Regions from separate parts of the Paenibacillus sp. CR_12 genome, predicted to be linked through region 2. Evidence: riboswitches for the same ligand, from Rfam matches in the RefSeq annotation. Region 2 holds a riboswitch; each other region holds the start of a gene.
What was found. Region 2 has a riboswitch for ZMP and ZTP ahead of rpiB (ribose 5-phosphate isomerase B). Riboswitches for the same ligand answer to the same signal wherever they lie in the genome.
Positions count from the first base shown of each region.

Region 1: linked by a shared signal. The riboswitch ahead of purT (phosphoribosylglycinamide formyltransferase 2) and the one ahead of rpiB (ribose 5-phosphate isomerase B) in region 2 are both predicted to bind ZMP and ZTP.
Region 3: linked by a shared signal. The riboswitch ahead of RB297_RS07930 (bifunctional 5,10-methylenetetrahydrofolate dehydrogenase/5,10-methenyltetrahydrofolate cyclohydrolase) and the one ahead of rpiB (ribose 5-phosphate isomerase B) in region 2 are both predicted to bind ZMP and ZTP.

Region 1 covers NZ_JAVFHO010000002.1:767,808-775,767, forward strand. Annotated here, with positions in the region: gene RB297_RS07080 (cache domain-containing sensor histidine kinase) at 1-1,108, opposite strand, end outside; gene RB297_RS07085 (response regulator) at 1,116-2,750, opposite strand; gene RB297_RS07090 (MATE family efflux transporter) at 2,947-4,305, opposite strand; gene purT (phosphoribosylglycinamide formyltransferase 2) at 4,623-5,783, opposite strand; ZMP/ZTP riboswitch at 5,866-5,947, opposite strand; gene RB297_RS07100 (LysR family transcriptional regulator) at 6,008-6,883, opposite strand; gene dapA (4-hydroxy-tetrahydrodipicolinate synthase) at 6,995-7,870, shown strand.
Region 2 covers NZ_JAVFHO010000006.1:158,893-166,852, forward strand. Annotated here, with positions in the region: gene RB297_RS22375 (serine hydroxymethyltransferase) at 1-993, opposite strand, end outside; gene RB297_RS22380 (TIGR01440 family protein) at 1,084-1,668, opposite strand; gene rpiB (ribose 5-phosphate isomerase B) at 1,748-2,212, opposite strand; ZMP/ZTP riboswitch at 2,327-2,408, opposite strand; gene RB297_RS22390 (low molecular weight protein arginine phosphatase) at 2,516-3,103, opposite strand; gene RB297_RS22395 (manganese efflux pump MntP) at 3,158-3,721, opposite strand; gene RB297_RS22400 (L-threonylcarbamoyladenylate synthase) at 3,791-4,969, opposite strand; gene spoIIR (stage II sporulation protein R) at 5,468-6,163, opposite strand; gene RB297_RS22410 (FtsW/RodA/SpoVE family cell cycle protein) at 6,387-7,568, opposite strand; gene RB297_RS22415 (FtsW/RodA/SpoVE family cell cycle protein) at 7,878-7,960, opposite strand, start outside.
Region 3 covers NZ_JAVFHO010000002.1:938,665-946,624, reverse strand. Annotated here, with positions in the region: gene RB297_RS07940 (TIGR03943 family putative permease subunit) at 1-529, opposite strand, end outside; gene RB297_RS07935 (permease) at 637-1,647, opposite strand; ZMP/ZTP riboswitch at 1,802-1,881, shown strand; gene RB297_RS07930 (bifunctional 5,10-methylenetetrahydrofolate dehydrogenase/5,10-methenyltetrahydrofolate cyclohydrolase) at 1,948-2,796, shown strand; gene RB297_RS07925 (LacI family DNA-binding transcriptional regulator) at 3,083-4,075, shown strand; gene RB297_RS07920 (glycoside hydrolase family 32 protein) at 4,247-5,749, shown strand; gene RB297_RS07915 (sucrose-specific PTS transporter subunit IIBC) at 5,746-7,167, shown strand; gene RB297_RS07910 (Cof-type HAD-IIB family hydrolase) at 7,416-7,960, shown strand, end outside.

The DNA.
Region 1 (7,960 bases), on a different contig from region 2:
GCATCAGGTTGAAACGGCTGGACAGCTGCACTACTTCAAGCGGTCCCTGCAACGGGAGCTCCACGTCGAAATCGCCCCGTTCCACGGCTTTCATCGTTCGGCCCATGCGGCGGATGGGCCGGGTGAGCATGGCCGAAAGAATCAGGGATACCGCGATGGCCAGCACCAAGACTATGGCAACCACCCGGACCAAATAACGGTTGACCTCTTCTCTTGTGGTCATGATCTCATCCAAATAGGATACGCCCACGATTTTCCAGCCTATGTTGACGACCGATTTGACCGTATTGAGCCGCTTGACCCCATCCGATTCATCAATGTAGCTCTCCGAGGAGGTCAGCGCCCGCTCAACGCTCTCATTCCGAAGCCCCATGTAGATTAATTGCTGCTGCGGATGGTACACGATATTTCCCGCTCCTTCGTCGATGATATACGCATACCCGCGCTTCCCCAGACTGATGCGGCTGCTCAGCTCGTCGATCTTCTTGAAGTTGATATCCACCAGCAGAATGACGTACATCGGCTCACCGTCATGAACGACCGTAATGCCTTTGCTCATCGTGACGACCCATTCAAACGTTTGGTCGTATAAATTCTGAACATGGGGCAGCGAGAAGCTCAGATGGTCGGAGACTCTCATGGCCGAGTGAAACCAGCTCTGTTCCGTCACCTTGGCGCTGGGCTTGACCGGAATGGCCGGATGGTTCCGCAGCATGTCGCCCTGATCATTAAACAAAGCGATCGAGACGATGTCATCTCGGCTTCGCATAATCGTATCGAGCTGTTTTGTCACCTGTTCATCGTCCCACTGCCCGTCTGCCAGCATATTTTCCTCGATCGCCCGATACAGCTGCGCCATCCCGTCCACGTAATCCTCGAGATTATAGCTAACCTGGTCCACGATTTGCTGGGCATTCAGGAATACGCTTTGCTCTGCCGATCGCGAGAATTTATTGAAGAGCAGTACGGCTACCACGATCACAATGAGCAGAATGAACGCCGAGAAGGACCACATGATGATGGATTGAATGCTGTGCGCCCGGAATCGCTTAACCCATCGTTGAACAAAAGGTAGGACCGAGTATCGCTTCGTATACGTGATTTTCACCGATGCCCTACCCCCTCGCTTGTGCCCGATATTCCTTAGGCGAAACGCCGACCTGCTTCTTGAAGCTGAAGCTGAAATAATTCGGATCGGCAAACCCGACGCGCTCCGCGATTTCGAAAGCCTTCAGGTCGGTGGAACGTAAAAGCTCCTTGGCCGTTTCCATCCGCAGCTGCATTAAGTACTGCACATAGGTCATTTTGAGCTCTTTTTTGAATACGCCGCTAAAATAGCCTGTGCTGATATGCAGGTGCATGCACAGCTTCTGCAGCGATATATCCGGGTCGCCGTAATGCTCCCGCGTGTATTGGAGCGCTTTCTCCACGATGTCTTTATAGGCATGCTGCCTAGAGCTGGAGATTTGCTTGCGGATGGCCAAACTGACATCCTGAAGCCAAGCTTTAGCCTCCTGTAGTCCGGAAAACTTGAAGATCTCGGCATGCAGCTGATACCCCGCTCCAAACATCTCCTCAAGCTCGATCCCGGATTCTTTAGCCGTTCGAAGTATGGCCGTTACGACTTCCAGGAGATAGATCTGAACCTCTTGAATCGTGCAGGATGCTCCGATCAGCTCATCGAATATGTGCGTCATCGCTTCACTTAATTCCTCCGCGGTTCCGAGCTTAAGATTGCGGATCAGCGCTTGCTCCTGCAATTCGTCCAGGCGGACCCCTTCCTGCCTCGGACTCTCCACGTCATCGATGAAGATGACTTTCTCGGCGCCGAGAATCAGCCGGTAGTCCAGCGCCAGCAGCGCATCCTGGTAGGAGTGCTTAAGATCGGACAGAGTCCGGACCCTGGAACCCACGCCGATCGTAACCGGCAGCTTCAGATAGTGAAGAATGCTTTTGAGCAAACGATCCAGTGCGACCTGCAGGTCGCCAAACCACGACTCGTCCTCGCAGCCGTCATTCGTAATCAAGAACACGATGCTATCCTGATATATGAATGCGCTTCCAAAAGAAAGGGGATCCATCAGCTCTTTCGCAATGTTCAGCATGGCGTGCAGCATCAAGTCCATATCGCCGGAATGCCGCAGGGAGCTTGATGGAGCACTCTCCTTATGCTCAGCCGCCGGATATAAAGCCATCACCGCGGCGAGATAACAGGCGCCGTTCAGCGGAAGGCCGTAATTCCGAGTTTTCTCCTCAATGATGGAGCGGGGCAATTTTCGGGTTAACAGCGAAGCCAGGAACGATTCCCGAAGCAAAGGCAGGCTTGTCCGGTAATGCTCCTTCAATTGGCGAACGTCCTCACGCTCCGCCACCTCCATATCGATTTTGTCCTTGATCTTGCCTAATAACTCCATGAAGCTTTCGGCAGAGAACGGCTTGAGCAAATACTCATCCACGCTGAGCGTAATCGCTTGGCGGGCGTAATCAAATTCGTCATAGCCGGTCAAAATCACGATTTTGCACAGCGGCTGATGCTCCCTTAGCCATGAGGCCAGCTGCAGCCCATCCTGAAAAGGCATACTGATATCGGTAATAACGACATCCGGCTCCAACCGCTCCGCAGCCTCCACGGCCTCTCTTCCGTTCTCCGCCGTCCCCTTGATCTCGAATCCGCAGGCTTCCCATTGGATTTCCTGAACGAGGCCTTCTCTCACATCGGCTTCATCATCCACTAACAGCACTTTATACAATGCGACCCCTCCCGTTTCTGTCCTGTTCGGCTGCAAACTGAATCTATAGTGATCTTACCTCGCCGCGCCAAAATTGGGAATCTTCCACATTATGTTTTTTGCAACAAAAAAAAGAACGAATGCACGACTTCAGCGAAACAGCGCTTCCCTGTTCCTCGAGTCATGATTCGTTCCGAAATCGATTGTGCAGCATTCCTTACGCCTGAACGGGTACGGAGACGGGTTTTACCGGCGTGCTCAACCTCTTGATGCTCAGATAGTAAGCGATGCCGAGCGGAATAACGGCGCCCAGCCAAGCCAGCGGATTTGCCAGGCTTGCACCGAGGAGGCCGATCTGCGCGGTCAGGAAGATAGCAGCCAGTACCCGCATGATCAGCTCCATGATGCCCGCCACAGTGGGAATTAAGCTCCGACCAAGCCCCTGAAGCGTGAAGCGGTAGATAAACAGCAGCGACAGAAGCAGATAGGTGCTGCCGTTCGATAAGAAATACAGCCTGCTGAGCGACAGCAATTCCTCTTGGCCTTGACCCACAAAAAGGCTGACGGCGGCAGGACCCGCGAATATAACCAGCAGGCCCACGACGATGCTGAATGATCCTGAGAGCCAAATACACTGCTTAACCCCCAGTTTGATCCGGTCTATGCGATTCGCTCCGAAGTTCTGAGCGGCAAAAGTCGCCATCGTAATCCCGAAGGAACTCATCGGCTGCGTGGCGAGCATATCAATCTTCTGAGCTGCGGTATAAGCCGCAACGGCTGTTGCCCCGAGACCGTTTAGCGTGATCTGCAGAATAATGGCTCCGATGGCGATGATGGAGGCTTGGAAGCCCATCGGAAAACCTACCCACATATGCTGGCGAATAAATTTCCAATCGATGGACCAGTCGGCATTCTTGAATTGAAGGAGCGGGACCTTCTTATGAATGTAGATCAGACAGAGCAGGCAGGAGAACAGCTGCGATACAACCGTGGCAAGTCCGGCTCCGGCTACTCCCATCTTAAATACGAGAATGAATAAGAGGTCGAGCACGATGTTCAGTATGCTTGCAACGACCAGGAAGAGAAGCGGCGTCCGGCTGTCGCCGAGAGCGCGGAGCAGGTTAGCCAGCAAATTAAACAGAACGGCCGCGCCGACGCCCCAGTTAATGACGATCAGATACGAATACGCATCATCCAAAATTTCGGCAGGGGTGTTCATCATGACGAGGACGGGTCTCGTAAATATAACGCTCACGATGGTGAGGAATACCGTGAACACCAGACTGATCCATACACTCGTTCCCACGCTTTTGCGGACGCCTGCGATATCCTTAGCTCCAAAACGCTGTGCCGTTATGATAGACAAGCCAGCCGTCAAGCCTTGGGCAAAGCCGATGACAAAAAACAAAATGCTGCCTGTCGAGCCAACGGCTGCAAGTGCGTTTACGCCTATGGTACGTCCCACGATTAGGGTGTCTGCCATGTTGTAAAATTGTTGAAAAATATTACCGATCAAAAGCGGGATGGTAAACATGATAATCAGCTTGATCGGACTTCCTTGCGTCATGTCTCTCATGTAGATTCTCCTATGCCGTCAATAAACGTTCCTCTAAAGATTTATTTGAAATATTATGCTTCAAACAGCGCTTATCGCATCGAATGGAAACATTATAATGGGTGAGGGTCGTTTGTATTCTTGTGTATCTTATCATGAAAGAACATAAATTTCTCCTATTTATTCCCGAAATCAAAACTAAAAGCAAGTACTCGTCATTCGAAGAGTCTGTACCCGATTTGGATCCCTGATTTCTCTATAACTGAAAAGGCCAACCGGTCATTTCGGTTGGCCTTTTCAACATGATGACATGTGATATCCCTATGGAATTCCGATGTTTATGCCTCTTCGACGGCAAGCTTATCCAAGGCCAGCTTCGCACGTGACCGCGCTTCTTCGACATCGCCGGCGGTTGACAGCGCGACTGCTACTCGTCTTCCGACCTTGGTTACCGGTTTGCCGAACATGCGAAGCTGCGTATTCGGAACGGCCAGCGCTTGATCGGCGCCTGTAATCGTATAGTCTTCCAGCTCTCGGCCGGCTTTCAGGGGGCGGCTGGCTCCCGGCGTGATCAATTCGATCTCTGGTATCGGAAACCCGAGAATGGCACGGACATGAAGCGCAAATTCGGATAGATTTTGCGTGACCAGCGTAACCAGCCCAGTATCATGCGGACGCGGGGATACCTCGCTGAAGTACACCTTATCCTCGGCCAAAAATAATTCAACGCCGAACAAGCCGTATCCGCCAAGCTCGTCGGTAATCTTCCGCGCAATATATTTAGCTTCCTCGATTTGCGCTTCAGACATGTCGTGCGGCTGCCACGATTCGATATAATCTCCGCTTTCCTGAATATGCCCGATCGGCGCACAGAAGCTTGTTCCATTGACGGAGCGGACGGTCAGAAGCGTGATTTCCGACTGGAATGAAATGAATTCCTCAATGATCACCCTTCCGTTCTGAACGCGGCCGCCTTCCATGGCGATGTTCCAGCAGGACTCGATATCCCCTTCCGAACGGCACACGCTTTGACCTTTGCCGGAGGAGCTCATCAACGGTTTGATCACGCACGGAAAACCCATGTCCAGGACAGACTGCTTGAATTCCTCATAGGTATCGGCAAATCGATAGTCCGCAGTCGGCAGTCCCAACTCCTCTGATGCCAACCGGCGGATCCCCTCACGGTCCATCGTAAGCTTTGCGGCTCTGGCGGTAGGAATCACCCGAAACCCCTCATCCTCCAGCTTCACCAGCTCCGCAGTAGCCAGCGCTTCAATCTCCGGAACGATCAGGTCCGGCTTTTCCAACTCAATAATAGCGCGCAGCTTCTCTCCGTCCAGCATATCGATCACATGGCTGTGATCGGCAACGTGCATGGCAGGAGCATCGGCATAACGATCGACGGCAACGGTTTGGACACCCAATCGTTGTGCTTCAATTACGACTTCTTTCCCTAGTTCTCCGGATCCCAGCAGCAATATTTTTTTCGTTTTGAACATCGTTGTTTTATCCCCTTTTCATAGTTTCAGAGACGATAGAAGCCCAAGAAAATAATAAAGAGGTAAGGGAAATAAACTCCCTTACCTCTGCCCAGGCGTACGGCCGTTGTCATTCATGTGCTCCCTCATGGTTCCCCCATGCTACGCCAGTCACACATAAACCTATACATTGTTACATAAATGATACTGAATCTTTTCGTTAAATGCAATATCAGCCTGCGTCCTTAGGATTTAGACTTCAACATTTCGATCATATCCTGAAGCGAGTGTGACAGCCACTTCTTAGGATGAACGACAATCTGGATGTCCAGTCGAATGTCAGGGTGTTGAAAGGGAAGAACCGCCAGCTCTCCCCTCTTGATTTCCTCCTCTGCTACCATTCTCGGCAATAGGGAGATGCCGGTGCCGGACATGATATATCTTTTTATTGCCTCGGGGTTGCCCAATTCCAAACCAATACGGACGGGAGCTCCGCTGGCGCGCAGCACTTTTTCCAACATGATTCGGTAATTGCAAGTATCCTCGGTCATAATCCATTCGTAATCAGCCAGATGCTCCAGCTCGATGACGGGCAACCAGCGAAGCGGATGATCCGGATGGGCAATCAAATGGAGGGGCTCTTCCCGGATCGAGATCCAATTCAATGAAGTGTCTTCCGGTTTGTTCTCCAGAATAAGCCCGAGATCGTACTCGCCCTCTCTTACCTTACTGACGATGCTATCTTCACGATCCGTTTGCAAGCGGATGGCAAGATCTTCATGCTCCTGTCTTAGCCGATGAAGGACGGATGGAAGAAAATATGCGGCAAGCGAATCGATCGTTCCAATCGATAAGATGCCCCCGCCTTGTTTCGTCAGCTTTTCCTTAGACTGCTGGAACAGATCCAGCATTTGGACAGCATACTTGAACAGCTCCTCCCCTGACTTCGTCAGGCGCAGGCCTCTGCCATACCGTTCAAACAGCTTGACGCCGTATTCCTTCTCCAGCTTCTGAATCTGGGTGGTAACGCTGGATTGTGCATAACCCAATTCGTCAGCAGCTTTAGTAAAGCTCTTTCGAACAGCAACCTCCCTGAAGGTTTGCAGATAGATCAGTTCCATCGCTTTCTCCTCATCAATAATATTGATAATAACTATCTATTATTATAGATAACACCGATTCCGATTCCCATGGTAAAGTAAAGCCACAATTCATGAAATGGAGGAAAGATCATGTTGAGTCCGCAAGATTTGAGAGGTATTTATGTTCCGGTGGTCACTCCCTTTTCACATGAATACGCATTGGATGTTCCGTCTTATCATCGTTATTTGGAGAATTTGTTATCCCATGACATTCAAGGATTGATCATCAACGGTACGACCGGAGAGGCGCCGACGGTAACTTGGGAAGAGGTCGTTCAGGTGGTGGAGGAAACGCGAAAAGGTCTGGACGGACGGCAATTGCCGGTCATTATTGGTACGGGTACCAACGATACGTTCTCCAGCATGAAGCGGACGGAATGGGCAGGACATATCGGGGCAGACGCGGTATTGGTGGTCACGCCGTATTACAGCCGCCCTTCGATTGAGGGCATTATACAACATTTCTGCAAAGTCGCAGAGGTGGGGATACCGGTTATTTTGTACGAAGTTCCTTCGCGCACTGGAATTTCCTTACCGGTTGATGCCATTCGAAGAATCATGGAGATCCCCGGTGTCATCGGAATGAAGGACAGCACTGCGAGTACGGAGCTTATGAGAAGCTTGTCTCCATACGATACGAAGCCTGTTCTATGCGGGGACGATGTCCGCTTTCATGAGATGCTGCGTCATGGTGCATCCGGGGGCATTTTGGCGTCGGCCAATGTGAATACCGAGGCTTTTATTCGTGTGTATCAATTAGCTGCCCAAGGGGATTATTCTCGTTCCGAAAAGGAGTTTGAAGTGCTGCTTCCCGTTATTCATCAGTTGTTCGCAGAATCCAATCCCGCTCCGCTAAAATGGCTGCTTGCCAAGCAAGGCCTTATCTCATCCGACACCCTGCGCCTGCCGATGGGCACCATTACGGATGAGCTCAAGCTATCCTTGGATCAAGCACTCAAAAACTGAGAAACTTTAAATCGTGGACGTAATAGATTTCTCCTCAAGAGTGGCGGGGCGCATACGCTGCCTTGCCTTTCTTGAATGGATGATTCGGAT
Region 2 (7,960 bases):
CACCTTCTCTGCGTCTTTGCCGGTGATGTCCAGATTGCGGGTATCGACCAGCATCAGATGGTTATCGGTTCCGCCGGAAACGATGTTCAGGCCTTCCTCGATCAGGGTGTCAGCCAGCACTTTCGCGTTCTTCACGACGTTCTCTGCATACGTCTTGAAGGACGGATCCAATGCTTCGCCAAGCGCAACGGCCTTGGAAGCAATGACATGCATGAGCGGTCCGCCCTGGGAGCCTGGGAACACCGCTTTGTCGATCGCCTGTGCCCATGCCTTCTTGCACAGGATCATGCCGCCGCGAGGTCCGCGAAGAGTCTTGTGCGTCGTGGTGGTTACGAAATGGGCATGCGGAACCGGATTCGGGTGAAGACCCGCGGCAACAAGACCCGCAATATGAGCCATATCGACCATGAACAATGCGCCTACGTCGTTCGCGATGGCAGCAAGCTTCTCGAAATCAATAATGCGAGGATATGCACTTGCACCCGCCACGATCAGACGAGGACGGTGTTTGAAAGCCGCTTTGCGGACTTCGTCGTAATCGATAAGGAACGTGTCTTCCTGCACGCCGTATGCAACGAAATTGTACAGAAGGCCGGACGCGTTAACCGGGCTTCCGTGAGTCAAATGGCCGCCGTGGGCCAGGTTCATGCCGAGCACGGTATCTCCAGGCTTGAGCGCAGCCAAATACACCGCCATGTTCGCTTGGGCGCCGGAGTGCGGCTGAACGTTGGCATGCTCGGCACCGAACAATTCCTTCGCGCGGTCACGGGCGATATCCTCCACGATATCCACTCGCTCACAGCCGCCGTAATAACGCTTGCCAGGGTAGCCTTCCGCATATTTATTCGTCAGCACCGTCCCCATGGCTTCCATAACCGCTTCGCTGACGATGTTCTCGGAGGCAATCAGCTCAATGTTGCTGCGTTGACGCTTCAGTTCCAAATCCATCGCTTCCAATACAGCCGGGTCATTCTTCCGCAAATGTTCCATCATGTTCATATCCTCCCATAATCAATCGTTATTTTCTCTTGCCAAGTCAAGACTACAAGTTTACCTAATGACTAAAGCGGGCTCTCATTCGAATCAATCGCACAGCGTGGAATCATCCCGCTGCTCAAGCCGGTACACGGCGCGTTCTCCGCCGATCAGCTTCGGCCGGGTGTAAGCCGCCGTTACGCGCGCATCGCCGATATAACGCTCGCTCGGCCTGAACGGAACCGCCACTCTTCGCAAATGCATGCCGATCAGCGTCTCGCCGATATCGACACCCGCATGGGCCTCAATGGATTCCGCAAGGCAGGGCTCCTTCATACTCCGATACGCCGCCGAGGCCATGGAGCCTCCCGCCCCCGGAATCGGTACAGCCGCCACTTCCGTCAGGCGCAGCTCTTCAAGCAGCCCCCGCTCCATGACTAGCGCCCGGTTCAAATGCTCACAGCATTGATAGGCTACAGCGAAGCTGAATTCCGCTTGAACCTCGGCAATGCCCTGAAGAAGCTGCTGCGCCGTTTCAAGAGCGCCGCCCGTGCCGATCCGGCGTCCGACCACTTCACTGGTGCTGGCTCCGATGACCAGCACCTTGCCCGGTCCTAAGGCTGCCGCTTCGGCCAGCTCGCGGACGATCCGCGCCGTCTGTTCGCTCAAGGAAACCTTGGAGATATCCGTCATGTCACAGTCCTCCCGATGAATTTTTTCACAGAAGATGCTTCATTCCATACGCAATAACCGCAGCAGCTTACGCGTCGACCTATCGCGATTCGCTCTTCAGGTAACGCTCCTCGATGGCCTTGATCTTGTTCACGCGGCCGACATGGCGTTCGCCCTGGCTGAAATCCGTTGTCAGCCATGCGCTGACGATCTCGGCAGCAAGCCCGGGGCCGACGACGCGCTCGCCCAGCGCAATCACGTTGCTGTCATTATGCTCACGCGTGGCTTTGGCCGAAAATACATCATGCGTCAGCGCGCAGCGGATGCCCGGCACCTTGTTGGCGGCAATGCTCATGCCGATTCCCGTTCCGCAGATCAGAATGCCCCGATCCGCTTCACCCGAGACCACCTTCTCGCACACCGGAAGCGCGTAATCGGGATAATCCACGGAATCGGAACAGCCGCAGCCAAGATCCTCCACCTCGTGTCCAAGACCCCGAATGACCTCCACGATCTCCTCTTTCAGACGAATGCCGGCATGATCGGTACCCAATGCAATTTTCATCTATGAAAAACCCCCTCGAATGTTCGCTTTTGCGTTTTAGCTTGTTTCATTATAACCCAAACTCCACGCAAAAGACGAAAAAAGAGCAGTCGGCGCACGTATTGTGCTCCAAATGCTCTTTGCCCAGGCGACCGGCCGTATATTCCGATGCTCCATCGTGGTTTCATCCACTTCGTCGCCAGTTACATCGGATTCATGTTTTTCACCTTCATCTTAAAGCAATACCCTGCGAAAGGCAAGCGGCTTTTTTAGCCAGATTGAGCCCGGATCCAGATTCACTCTTCGCTTCCGTGGAACCCAATCCTATTTATGCTGATCCGCTTCCAGCTTGTCCAGCAGGCGGAAGAGCGCCGTCCGAATCTCCGCCGCCGTCGCCTCGTATTCCTCCCGCGAGCCGCCGAAAGGATCGGAGATATCGAAGCTCGGAATGCGCTGGCGCAGCTCGATCAGACGCTCCCGGTCGCGGTCGCTGACATCGCGGCCCAGCGATCTGGCCAGCTCAAGCGTCGCGTACAGGCTGTCCTGCTCCCGCAGATCATCCAGCACCCGCCGGTCATCCTCCACAAACTCCTTCAGCGTGTGCATCTTGTCGGCCGCATGCGGGAACTGCCGAATCGCATACTGCTTATGCGACTGGGTCAGCGTCAGAATCAGGTCTGCCCATTCCACAAGATTCGCGGTCAGCGGCTTAGATACCAAACGATCTTGAATATCCTGGTCCCGCAGTATCGATTCCGCATGACGGGATACCGGCATGCCGTCCACGGCCGAGACGCCGGCGGATTGCGTTTCCAGGGGAATGCCCCGCTGTTTGGCGAGCTTGCGCAGCATCCCTTCCGCCATCGGGCTGCGGCAGGTATTCCCCGTGCAGACAAACAATATATTTTTCACGGTCCCGTACCTCCCGTTGTAGGTTGTTTTGGGATTATTGTAACAAATATTGCATCAAAAGATAAACATCACGCCAAAGATGATCAAAATCAGTCCGCCCAGCATCTCGCCGTACTCCCCCAGCTTGTTGCTCGCCTGACGGCCGAGCAGCAGGCCAAGAATGGACAGCAAACCGCCCACGACACCGAAGGAGATCACGATCAGCAGCACATCATCCACGAACATCCCGAGCGAAACGCCTACCGAGAAGGAGTCGATGCTGACGCTGAGCGAAAACAGCAGCATGCCCAAGAACGCGGTAGGATGAATGCGCTGACCTTCCCCGCCCCGCCAAGAATTATACAGCATATGCCCGCCCAGCAGGAGGAGCAGCCCGCCGGCTGCAAGCCCTGTGACGTGACCCAGCAGCATACCTACATAGCGGCCGGCAAACAAGCCCGCCAGCGGCATTAGCATGTGAAACATTGCGATCATGAAGCTGATGCCCAGCATATGGCCTAAGCGCATGCCGCCTCTCATTCCGACTCCGATGCCAAGCGAAAATGCGTCTAGCCCGAGTGCAACCGCCATCAGCAGAATCGCCGCAAGCTGTCCCGATTGGACAGACGCCTCCAACATCCCCATTCCCCCAAGTCCCATGGTCTTGTACACCATATGCGGACAAGGGGGAAATCATGCTAAAACCGTTCAATCAGCATCGGCATTGACGTGGATGATGTGATGTCCCGCGGCCTTCAGCAGCCGGTTCATGACGGCTGCGCCAAGCCCCTGCTCCGGGCACGCTTCGGCCAGGATGAAAGTCGCGCCTTCTTCATCGAAGCGGCGCAGGCCGGCGTACAGCCGGCGGGCCGCTTCCTCCGGCGCGGCCAGGCTGCCGAGCGAGACGGCAACGTCCGCGCGGTAGCGACCGATGTGCTCGTCGAACGACAGCACGCCGGTCACCTCCCCGCGCCGGGCCGCCGCCTCGAGCTCGGCCGCGATGCGTGCCGACACCGCTTCGGCACGCGGGCCCTGCACCACGCACATCGCACCCTTCGGTGCGTAGTGCGTGTACTTCATGCCCGGCGAGCGCGGCGCCGGGCTCTCCGCCTCCCCGGCGGCGCGCTGCAGCGCCGGGTCCTGGCGCACGCTTGCCGCCACCGCGGCAAGCTGCTCGGCCGTGACGCCGCCCGGGCGGAGCACCGTGACGGCACCGTCTTCGCCGACCTGCACCACCGTCGACTCGACGCCCACCCCGGCCGGGCCGCCGTCGAGCACGCCGTCGATCGCCCCCGCCAGATCCTCCAGCACATGGCTGGCCAGCGTCGGGCTTGGCCGGCCGGAGCGATTCGCGCTCGGTGCGGCAAGCGGACAACCGGCGGCGCTGATCAGAGCCAGCGCCACGGGGTGATCCGGCATCCGCACGGCAACCGTATCGAGCCCGGCCGTCACGCGAGGCGATACGGCGCCCGGTTTCACGGGCAGCACCAGCGACAGCGGTCCGGGCCAGAACGACGCCATCAGCGCCCGCTCCGTCTCGTTCACCTGCTGGACCAAGCCGTCAAGCTGAGCCAGCTCCGAGATATGCACGATCAACGGATTGTCCGATGGCCGACCTTTGGCGGCGAAGATGCGCTCGACCGCCTCCGTATTGCCGGCGTCAGCACCAAGTCCGTACACCGTTTCCGTCGGAAAAGCCACCGTACCGCCCTGTGCAAGCACCTGGCCTGCTTCGTGCAGCGCCTGCTTCGCTTCCTTCTCGGACCCGAGGCTCTCCTTGGAGAGGGAGCTTAAGACGTGCCACACTTTGGTTGGCTTCGATGCAGCATTCCGGGAGCCTTGTTCCCGCTGCAGGTTGCGTTCCTTGTCATTTCCGTTCTGTTCCATACCTATCCCAAGCTTTCTGTATATGAAATATATAAACATCCAAACGCGTTTTGCCTATACTCCAAAAGAAAAAGCGCTTCTCGTTCTTCAGTCCCGTGCCGGTTCCCATGGAAACCGGTCGCGCCAAAGAGAAAGCACTCTTCTAGAGGTTGTTCAAAAAGTCCGCTTTTGATAAGAAAACCCCTCATCGAAGCCACTTCAAGGATGAGCGACCGCGATGCATAGGTAGGTTTTCTTGCGATATAGAATTTCATCAACTCCGTTGATAACTTATAAATCCTATATCTAACACGAAGCGAATCAAGAAGCAGCTCGGCATCGAATCTTGAATTCAGCCGGGCCTTCCGGTGCTCACGTACCCAAAACGTACGCTCCACTCCTCAGTCCCTAGCTTCATCCAACCTTCTCGGTGCTGAAAATCCACCTTTTTGAACACGTACTTCTTCATCCAAGTTTATCATACCCTGTCCGTATTGGAAATCAATACGCGGGATCATCCTAGAATAAGCTCGCCACCCAATTCCAGAGGCCCAGGAACATATCCCACAGGAAGAAGCGGACCTCCGGCTCGCTTTCGCTTGCCTTCTTCGGCGCTTCCTCCGGAGAAGCGTCGCCCGCATCGGCGGACACCGTTTGGATCCCCTTCTCGACAGGCTGAGCTGCCGCATCCCCGCTGCCGCCGTCGATGAAGCAAAGCGGCGGGAACAGGACGCACCACCAGTTTTGTCCTTGGCCTTCGCCTAGCGTAATCCGCAGCGCATCGTAATCGCCCGCCGGATACACCGTGCCCCCGTACAATTTGGTCGGGAACGGCACGACGCCAAGCTCTACATGATAATTGTAGGTAATGCCTCTTTTTCTCAGCTCTTCACCCACCAGCTGGCGGATTTCCGGAAGATGCTGCCGGGTTAATGCTTTGGCGTCTTCCAGGCTTTGCGGGTTCTCCAGCTGCAGGACCCACAGCTGCATTTGCTCAACGACCGCGTCACGAATCTCTCTTTTGACGAGCTGATCGGACGGGTTATCTGAATTCGCGAGAATGCGAAGCCGTATCGATTCTTGAGGGATCGGACCGCCGACAACGGAAGCATCGATCTGCTGCCCCTCCCAAGCCATGATGACCATAAACATGCAGGATAAGAGCACAACCATTTTTTTCACGATAATACGGAGGGTTTCACTATAATTTTTCATCTCGGACAACCGCCTCTCTATGAACGAAACTCTATGATGCTATCAGTATGTCCGACTGAAAAAGATATAAACATGGAATCTAGCAAATCGAAAAAAATTCATAGATTGGCGCGTCACGACTTTAACAAAAAAGATGCCGTTCCCATGGGAACGGCATCCTCTCATATAAATGACGATTCGGTTTTGGTTATTTTCCAGACCGCGGCGAAGTTCCACCCGACCATCAAGCCTGCTGCTTAGCGGCCGCTGGGCGATAAGCATGCGGATCCGGCATATCTTCCTCCACTTCCTGACCATGCAGCTTGACGCTCATGGCGACCCCGAGACTCGCCATGCTAATCACAAGGGACGTTCCCCCGTAACTGATGAAGGGCAGCGTAATCCCCGTCAGCGGCATCAAACCGATAAACATCCCGATATTCTCGAAGATCTGATATAAAAACATGGCCACGATTCCTATGATTAGAAACGGTCCCGCACGCTCCCGGGATTCCAGGGAGATCAGGATCAGCCGATGGATCAGGATGAAATACAACAACAGCAGGACGGAGGAACCAATAAATCCGAACTCCTCGGCAATCTGCACAAAGATGGAGTCGGAGTACGCATAAGGCACCCGGCCCGACTGTATCGACGAACCCTGCATGTAGCCCTCGCCGCTCATGCCGCCGGAGGCGATGGCAAGCTTCGCATTCGTCGTATGATAGCTGGCCTTGGCGGTCGCTTTCTCCGGATACAGCCACGGATCAATCCGTTCCACCCAGTGCGGCTTCAGTATTTTCGATTCCAGCAGTTCATCATGATAATGAATGTAAGCCTGAGCGCCGCCGAAGGCCACTCCTGCCACCAGCACAAGCCCGATCAGCGCATGGGAGAACTTGACGTTCCCGATCCAGAGCAGCCCCAGCAAAATGATGACATAGCTAAGCGCGTTACCCAGGTCATTCTGAGCCATGACGAGCACGAAAGGCACGAACGCCAACAGCCCGATCGGAACGACGTCCTTCCAGAAGGACAGCAGCGGTTTGTTTTTTCGTACCAATACAAAAGAAAGAAATATGATCAGGATCAGCTTGAACAATTCAGCAGGCTGTATACTTAAACTGCCAATGTAAATCCAGCCCTGAGCGCCGTTGATGTCCTTCCCGATAAACATCACGAGGACCAGCACGGCTAAACCGCCTAAGTATATATATTTGGCATATTTAATCAGCAGCCGGTAATCCAGCAGGCTAATTCCGAAAAAAGCCATGAAGCCGACAATGTAAAAAGCAATCATGCGGATATGAGAGCCTTCGAACTTGGTGTCGACGGTCGTGCTGTATATGGACGTAATGCTGATACCCATCATCAAAACCAGTACGAAAACAATAACGTAATCCATCTTCTTGAATTTCTGAAGCATGCTTTGATCCCCCTGTGCCCGGAGACACGAACCCCCGGTTTGCCTATACAGGCATATAACGATTATTCGAAAAGAAAGTTTGCCATTGCTTATCGTCGTTGATACTCATCATTCCATAAACCCTAATCTGAAGGTGGCATTACGTTCAAGATTTTCAGGGATCCTGCCATGCAAGCCCCTAATGAATCATTCTAAAAGATTTTCACCGCTAACACAATTCGCGATCCTCTTTCCTGGATACGGAGAAAAAAACAAAAGAGATGCTGCTTTCGATAGCATCTCTCCGATTCTAAACCCTAATCACCCGCGTTAAGCCTGTTTGGTTGGCGCGGAACGGTATGTTTGCGGATTCGGCATATCCTCCTCCACTTCCTGTCCGTGCAGCTTCACGC
Region 3 (7,960 bases), on a different contig from region 2:
CCAGCTCCGCGAATTCCACGCTGTAGATGTCTTTGGGAACAAAACGCTCGTTCAGTGCGATGTCCTCCGCTGCCGCCAGGTCATCATTCGTTCCATGCTTCTCCATGCCCGAAACGGCGGGAGCATTCCGCTCCTCGGTTTTACGGCGAACATCGGGGTTCGGATAGGTGTAGATCATGCCTTTTTTGGCCGCCATATCGCTGCCGAGGGCTTGGTCCGGCAGGAGCAGGCCGAACAGCAGCGGCACCGTGAATAACCCGTAAACCGATATGTTTTTGATCAGTCCGCTGGGCAGGGGGTGCTCGCAATCGCACACCTCGCCGGAAGCTCCCGCAATGGCGTGCCACAGCATGCCGAAAGCTATGAACAACAGCGGCACCGGACAGAGCAGAAGCAGGGTCTGCATATGGGGAGCCAAGTAATAGTCCAGCGAATTTGATGCGTTCAGATGCATGATATAGGCGGCCAGAGCTGCGATAAGCAGCGATCGCAGTATATAGTGGCTTCGCAGGCTCAGACGGGGCTTCACGTCCCGAACACCTCCAATCTCAAGTGGATATCCGAAGGCATAACAGCCTGAAGGTGCCGTTATTCCAACCGTTTTCGTGTATTGCCACTCCAGTTTGTTTACTACACCTAACCGCCGAATAGCGCGTTGACGGCTACAGAGCCGATAAAGACAAGCGTAATCACCAGCAGGCTTAAGCCGATCACGAATTTGGTCTTGAAGGTAGCCGACAGCATGAGCAGGCTTTTGAAATCCAGCATCGGGCCGAGAACCAGGAAGGAAACCAGCGGGCCGACGGTAAAGGTGTGCGTGAATGCCGATGCCACGAAGGCGTCCGAAGTTGAGCAAAGGGAGAGGATGAAGGCAAAGCCCATCATGAACAGATAGGAGGCGGCAGGACCGTTCCCCAGAGCCAGCAGCTCCTCCCTCGGAATGAAGGATTGGATGCAGGCCGTCAGGAAAGCGCCCAGGACTAAATATTTGCACATCTCGATCAGCTCGTCTCCGGCGTGGACAAACATGCTTCTCCAGGTTTTGGGATGCTCATGCAACAAACGTTCCCCCTTGCTGGAGCCCTGTTCGGCGAACTCTTGAAAGGAACGCTTCAGGGGGCTGCTTCTTGAAAAAACATAAACGAGCAAACCCGTCGTCACCGCGACTGCAAAAGCCAGTCCCATTCGTCCGATCGTCACTTCGGGATGTGAACGGAAGGCCATGATCGTTGATGCGAATACAATGGGATTCAGAATAGGACCGCTGAGGATAAAGGTGACGGCGATATAGGCGGGCATCCCCTTCAGCATCAACCTGCGAACGACCGGGATCATCCCGCATTCGCAGATGGGAAACAGGATGCCGAGCATGGAAGCGAACAGGACGCCAACCATCGGATTCTTCGGCGTGAGACGCCGCACCCATTGCTCTTGTACGAACAGCTGCAGAAGGGACGACAGCAGCACTCCAAGCAAAATGAAAGGAAGTGCCTCAAGGAAGATGCCCGTGAAGACGGTTTTAACCTGCTGCAGGTCTTGGCTGGGTATGGGGTTTAAGTCCCTCTGCAGCCATATCGTCAAGACCGGAATCACGAACGCAAGCGGCAGTATAAAGGGCAGCATTTTGAAGATCGCCGGATATCTCATCAAGGCCTCCTGGAGCGAATTGTTCTTAAGACATTCTATGCTTGTACCATCGGCAACATACGTGATTTCAGGCAATAAATCAAAAACTTTACGATTAAAGGGCGGCCGCATAGCCGGTGGCGCGAAGTCCAAAGTCGTGATATATTAAAAAAAGTTATCCCTGTGTTACTGGCGTAGCTTGGGTTACCAAGAGGGAGCACATGGGATCATATGCCGTACGCCTGGGCAAGAGGTAAGGAGACGTTCGAGTCGCCTTGCCTCTTTATGTTTTTTAATACAATGGCGAAGGAGCGGATTAGCATGAGTAAGGAACCCGTAATTTTGGATGGAAAAAAAGTATCCGATGATATCAAGGCAAAGCTGGCGGTGAAGGTACAGGAATTGAAACAGCAAGGGGTAACCCCTTGTCTGGCAACGATTCTGGTTGGCGATGATCCTGCTTCGGCGACCTATGTGCGGATGAAGGGAAATGCGTGCGAGCGGCTTGGCATCATATCCAAAAAAGTAGTGCTGGAGACATCGACAACGACGGAGGAGCTGATCGCTGCGATTCAAGCACTGAACGAGGATCCGAACGTCCACGGTATTCTGCTTCAGCACCCGGTACCGCACCATATCGATGAGCGGGCGGCTTTTGATGCCATCGACATTAAAAAAGACGTGGATGGAGTAACCACGCTCGGGTTCTCGCAAAATGCGTTTGGTTTCGCCGATTACCCGTCATGTACGCCGGCGGCGATTATCGCGATTATGGACTATTACAGCCTGCCGATCGAAGGGAAGCATGCGGTGGTGGTCGGACGCAGTCCGATTCTGGGCAAGCCGGTATCGATGATGCTGCTCAATCGCAACGCCACGGTTACGATCTGCCATTCGAGAACGAAGAACCTTGGGGAGATTGTGTCCCAAGCGGATATTGTGGTTGCGGCCGTAGGCAAGCCTAATTTCATTCAAGGGGACTGGATCAAGCCGGGTGCCGTCGTGTTGGACGCCGGTTACAATAAAGGGAATATCGGGGACTGCGATTACGAAGCCTGTGCCAAGGCGGCTTCCGCAATCACGCCGGTACCGGCGGGCGTCGGCCCCGTGACGATAGCGACATTGCTGAAGCATACCGTCGAATCGGCCGAGCGAACCGTCCAAGCTTAAGGGAATGCACTTGACTACTTGCATGTGAAGCAAGGCTGCACCCATGAATCATCCCCTTCGAATCTTTCATTTTATGCCAGAGCCTGCAAATATGGACCATGCAATGCTAGGCTTGGAGCCCGCATTTCACGGACCCCTGGACGTCATGGTATAGTTAGGAATAAGAGAAATACGAAGGGGAGAGATTCATGTTTATACGAATCATGGCCTGTTGTGCGGGACAACAGGGAGCTCCAGAGAAAGATCCGTTCGATGCAGCGCTGCTAACGGCTCCGGAGATCTTGGCATGAAGAACACGATCGCCGATATTGCCCACAAAGCCGGAGTTGCCAAAAGCACGGTCTCCCGTTTCTTGAACGGAGGATCCGTCAGTCATGCGACACGCCGCAAGATTGAGCAGGTTATTCAGGAAACCGGCTATATCCCGAATTCTTTTGCGCAAAGCCTGAAAGCGAAAAAAACGAGCATGATCGGCACCATTATGCCGCGTCTGGACTCCTTCTCCGCATCGCAGACTGTCGCCGGCATGGACGAAGAATTAAGAAAACACGGATATCAGCTACTGATCATCAACGCAAGCCAGGATTTATCCAGGGAGATCGAAGCGCTGTATGATCTCGCCAGACAAAAAATATCAGGCATTATTCTGTTCGCCACGCAGGTGACGGAAACCCATCTTGCCGCGATTCAAGAGATCGGCATTCCGGTCATTCTGCTCGGACAACAGCATGAACATGTCCACAGCATGATCTATAACGATTATGCCGCAGGTTATGACATGGGCCGGTACGTGCTGTCGATGGGACATCGTCAAATTGCCTATATCGGGGTGACGGAAAAGGACGTAGCCGTCGGAGTCAAGCGGAAGGAAGGGTTCCTCAAAGCGGTAAGCGAGTATGAAGAGGCGGAAGCGGTTCTCTATGAGAGTGGATTCAAGATGTCGGATGGTGTGAAGACGGCATGCTCCATGTTTGAGCTTCACCGAACGCTGCCAACGGCCGTGGTCTGCGCCACGGACAACATTGCGCTAGGCGTGATGAAAGCGGCGCACATGAAAGGCATCTCTATTCCCGACCAACTTTCCGTGACCGGATTTGGCGGATACGACGTAACCGAGGTGATTCATCCCGGGTTAACAACGGTGAAATATGGATATTTCCAAGCGGGCCACCTCGCGGCACAGCATATTATGAAGCTGGTCAACGACGAGCCGGTGGATTTCCTGACGGTCATGAATTGCGAGATGATTCATCGGGAAAGCGTTGACAATCTGAATTAGGTATTTTATACTTCAAATAACGGAACCGGTTCCAATCCGAGTGTTTGCTTGGTATTGGAACTGAGTTCATTATTTTTACCTTTGATTGGAACCGGTTCCACCACAGTAGCGTGCACGTGTTAGCATGTTCAGTTTGATTTTTCAGCAAGCCCATTTATAAGGAGAAGAGATATGGACAGAGAACTGAAATACCGACGCCTGGATCAGGCTTCTCCCGAAGAGCTTTCCTCCATTAGGAAGAAAGTGCGATTAAGCGAATGGAGGCAAAAATTTCACGTGCAGCCCATCATGGGCCTGATGAATGATCCCAATGGATTTTCTTATTACAACGGAGAGTATCACTTGTTTTACCAATGGTTTCCTCTGGGTACGTTTCACGGCTTGAAATACTGGTACCATACTTCCTCGAAAGATCTGGTGTTTTGGCAGAACCAAGGCATCGCTATTGAACCCGGTCACCCGCATGATGCTTATGGCGCTTATTCGGGCAGCGGTATCGTGAAAGATGGCAAACTATGCCTCATGTATACCGGGAATGCCCGGGATGAGGAATGGAACAGGCAATCTTATCAATGCATGGCTGTGATGGACCGCGACGGATCCATCACGAAGCTCGATAAGCCGCTGATCGACCATGTGCCGGACGGATATACCGAACACTTCAGGGATCCGAAAGTATGGCAAGACAAAGACAAGTACCGGTTCGTCATCGGTGCCCAAAGGGTTAACCAGACAGGTGCGGCTGTCGTTTATGAATCCTCGGATTTGTTGGTTTGGGAATTCAAGGGGGAGATACAAACCCGGCTTCAGCATTTCGGCTATATGTGGGAATGCCCCGACTATTTTGAACTGGATGGCCAGGGCGTGCTTCTGTTTTCCCCGCAAGGGCTGCTTCCGGAGGACGACCATTTTCGAAACATTTACCAATCCGGCTATATTTCAGGCAAGCCGCTCAATAGGAATACGCTGGAGTTTGATCACGGTCCCTTTTGCGAGCTGGACAGAGGTTTTGATTTCTACGCGCCGCAGACCATGCTGGATGAGAAAGACCGGCGCATCATGGTGGGCTGGATGGGTTTGCCGGATATCGGGTATCCCACCGATTCGCATGGCTGGGCCCATTGTTTGACGCTTCCGCGTATGCTTACGTTCCGTGAAGGCAGGCTGATTCAACAGCCGGTTCCCGAGCTTCAAGCGCTCCGCGATCATGCCGCTCAGGCAGTGGATACGCTTCACAGCGAAGTGAAGAGTTACGAGGGGGTTCAAGGAACCGCATTTGAAATGATATGCGAGTTCCAAGCCATCGAGGCGGACGTCGTTGGCATTGAATTTCGGGCTGGCGAAGGGGAACGAACCGTTATTCGATATGAATCCGGCCAACGGAAGGTTACGCTGGATCGCTCTTCTTCGGGTGCAACGATTGTCAGTGATTACGGAGCGGAACGATCCTGTATGCTGCCAACCGAAAGAAATTCGATCAAATTTCATCTGTTCGTGGACATTTCTTCGGTCGAGCTGTTCATCAACGATGGCGAAGAGGTGTTTACAAGCAGAATTTTTCCGAAGTGGAACAGCCGAAACATTCGATTTTTCGTACAGAACGGCAGTGCCGGCTTGAAGGTCGAGAAATGGGATCTGACCGAAGCCGTAAAAGATAAAGAAGGGGCTGAATGAACATGGCAGCGGATAATCGGGAAATCGCAAGGCAGGTAGTGGAAGCCATTGGCGGCAGGGAGAACATCGCTTCCTTTGCCCATTGTGCCACCAGGCTGAGAATCATGGTTCATGATCAGAAGAAGATTGACCAGAAGAAGGTCGAGCAGATCGACAAGGTCAAAGGAGCCTTTTTCAACTCCGGGCAGTACCAGATCATTTTCGGAACAGGAACCGTCAATCAGATTTTTGAAGCGGTCGAATCCCTTGGAATGGAGAGCACAAGCAAGGAAGAACTGAAATCTCAGGCGAAAAAGTCGGGGAATCCGTTTCAGCGGGCGATTCGTACATTCGGTGACGTGTTTGTGCCGATTATCCCGGTATTGGTCGCCACTGGCTTGTTCATGGGATTACGGGGGCTGCTGACCCAGGATACCGTGCTTGCCTGGTTCGGTGCGACACCGGATGATATCTCGGCTAATTTCCTGCTCTTCACCCAGGTACTGACGGATACGGCTTTCGCTTTCTTGCCCGCCTTGGTGGCTTGGTCCGCGTTCAGGGTGTTCGGAGGCAGCCCCGTGCTGGGTATCGTCCTGGGATTGATGCTGGTTAACCCGGCTCTTCCCAACGCGTACAGCGTGGCGAACGGCTCGGCTGAGGCACTCATGATCTTTGATTTCATTCCGGTTGTCGGGTATCAGGGCTCGGTCCTGCCGGCATTCTTCATTGGACTGCTGGGCGCGAAATTCGAGAGATTTTTGCGAAAACGCATTCCTGACGCCATCGATCTGATCGTTACCCCGTTTCTGACCTTGCTCGTTATGATAACCCTCGGCCTGTTTGCGATCGGCCCCGTGTTCCACTCCCTGGAAGAAGTGGTTCTGAACGCGACGACGTTCTTGCTGGAGCTGCCGTTCGGTATCGCGGGTCTGGTCATCGGTTTCTTTAACCAGATCATTGTGGTCACCGGGGTGCATCATATTTTCAACTTCCTGGAGATCCAACTCCTTGAGAAGACAGGGAGCAATCCGTTCAATGCGATCGTGACCAGCGCCATGGCAGCGCAGGGTGCAGCTTGTCTGGCTGTCGGACTCAAGACGAGAAATAAAAAGCTCAAGGCATTATCCCTGCCATCGGCATTCTCCGCCTTGCTGGGAATCTCCGAGCCGGCGATCTTCGGGGTCAACCTCCGTTACGTCAGACCGTTTGTTATCGCCTTGATCGGGGGCGGCGTGGGCGGTTTCATGGCTTCCATCTTTCAGCTTGAGGCCACAGGCATGGCCATTACCGTCATCCCGGGCACGCTGTTGTACTTGAACAGCCAGCTTCCTCTTTACATTTTGTGCAACCTGACGGCGATGGCGATTACGTTCGTGCTGACCTGGATATTCGGATTCAATGATAAGATGCTTGAAGAGGTCCGCTCTGAAGCGAAATAAAGCCATAAGCGAAAGGTCCGCCCTGAACAGGCGGGCCTTTTTTGGTCCGGATGCTGGTAAATCGTCTTGCTGACCGGCTTTCTTGTTCATTAAAATGGATATCTGAAAAGAGTGCTCTACTGCGGTTTTTTGGCGTTATCAAGGCTGACCCAGGGGAGCTTGGTAAAATTATGGCTTGCTCTGAAATGCTTTTCATCATTTACAATACAGTTACAAGCTTGAATATACGTAAAGAGAGGCGAGCGTTATTGATGAAGAAGATCCTATTTTTTGATATTGACGGTACGCTGCTGGATCATGAGAAGCAGGTTCCGGCGACAACGAAGGAGTCCATTGCTGAATTAAAGAAGGCCGGCCATATCGTAGCCATTGCTACGGGACGCGCCCCCTATCATTTTGAAGAGCTGCGGGAAGAGCTCGGCATCGATTCTTATGTTTGCTTGAACGGTCAATATGTGGTTTATGAAGGCAAACCGATCTACGGTAATCCTCTGGCGGAGGATGCCTTGCAGGAGCTGACGGAACAAGCGGTTCGGCTGGATCATCCGATTATCTATGCCGGCAGCGAAGCGATGAAGATGAACGTAACCGAGCATGTCCATATCGATTCCAGCTGGGGGGAGCTGAAACTGACGATCCCGGAATACGATCCGGAATATTACTTGGGCCGCGATATATATCAAGCCATTGTATTCTGTACCGAGGATGAGGAGGCCGATTACGTAAAAAGATTCGAAGGGCGGTTCGATTTCGTGCGCTGGGGCCCCTATGGAATTGACGTGTTACCGGCAGG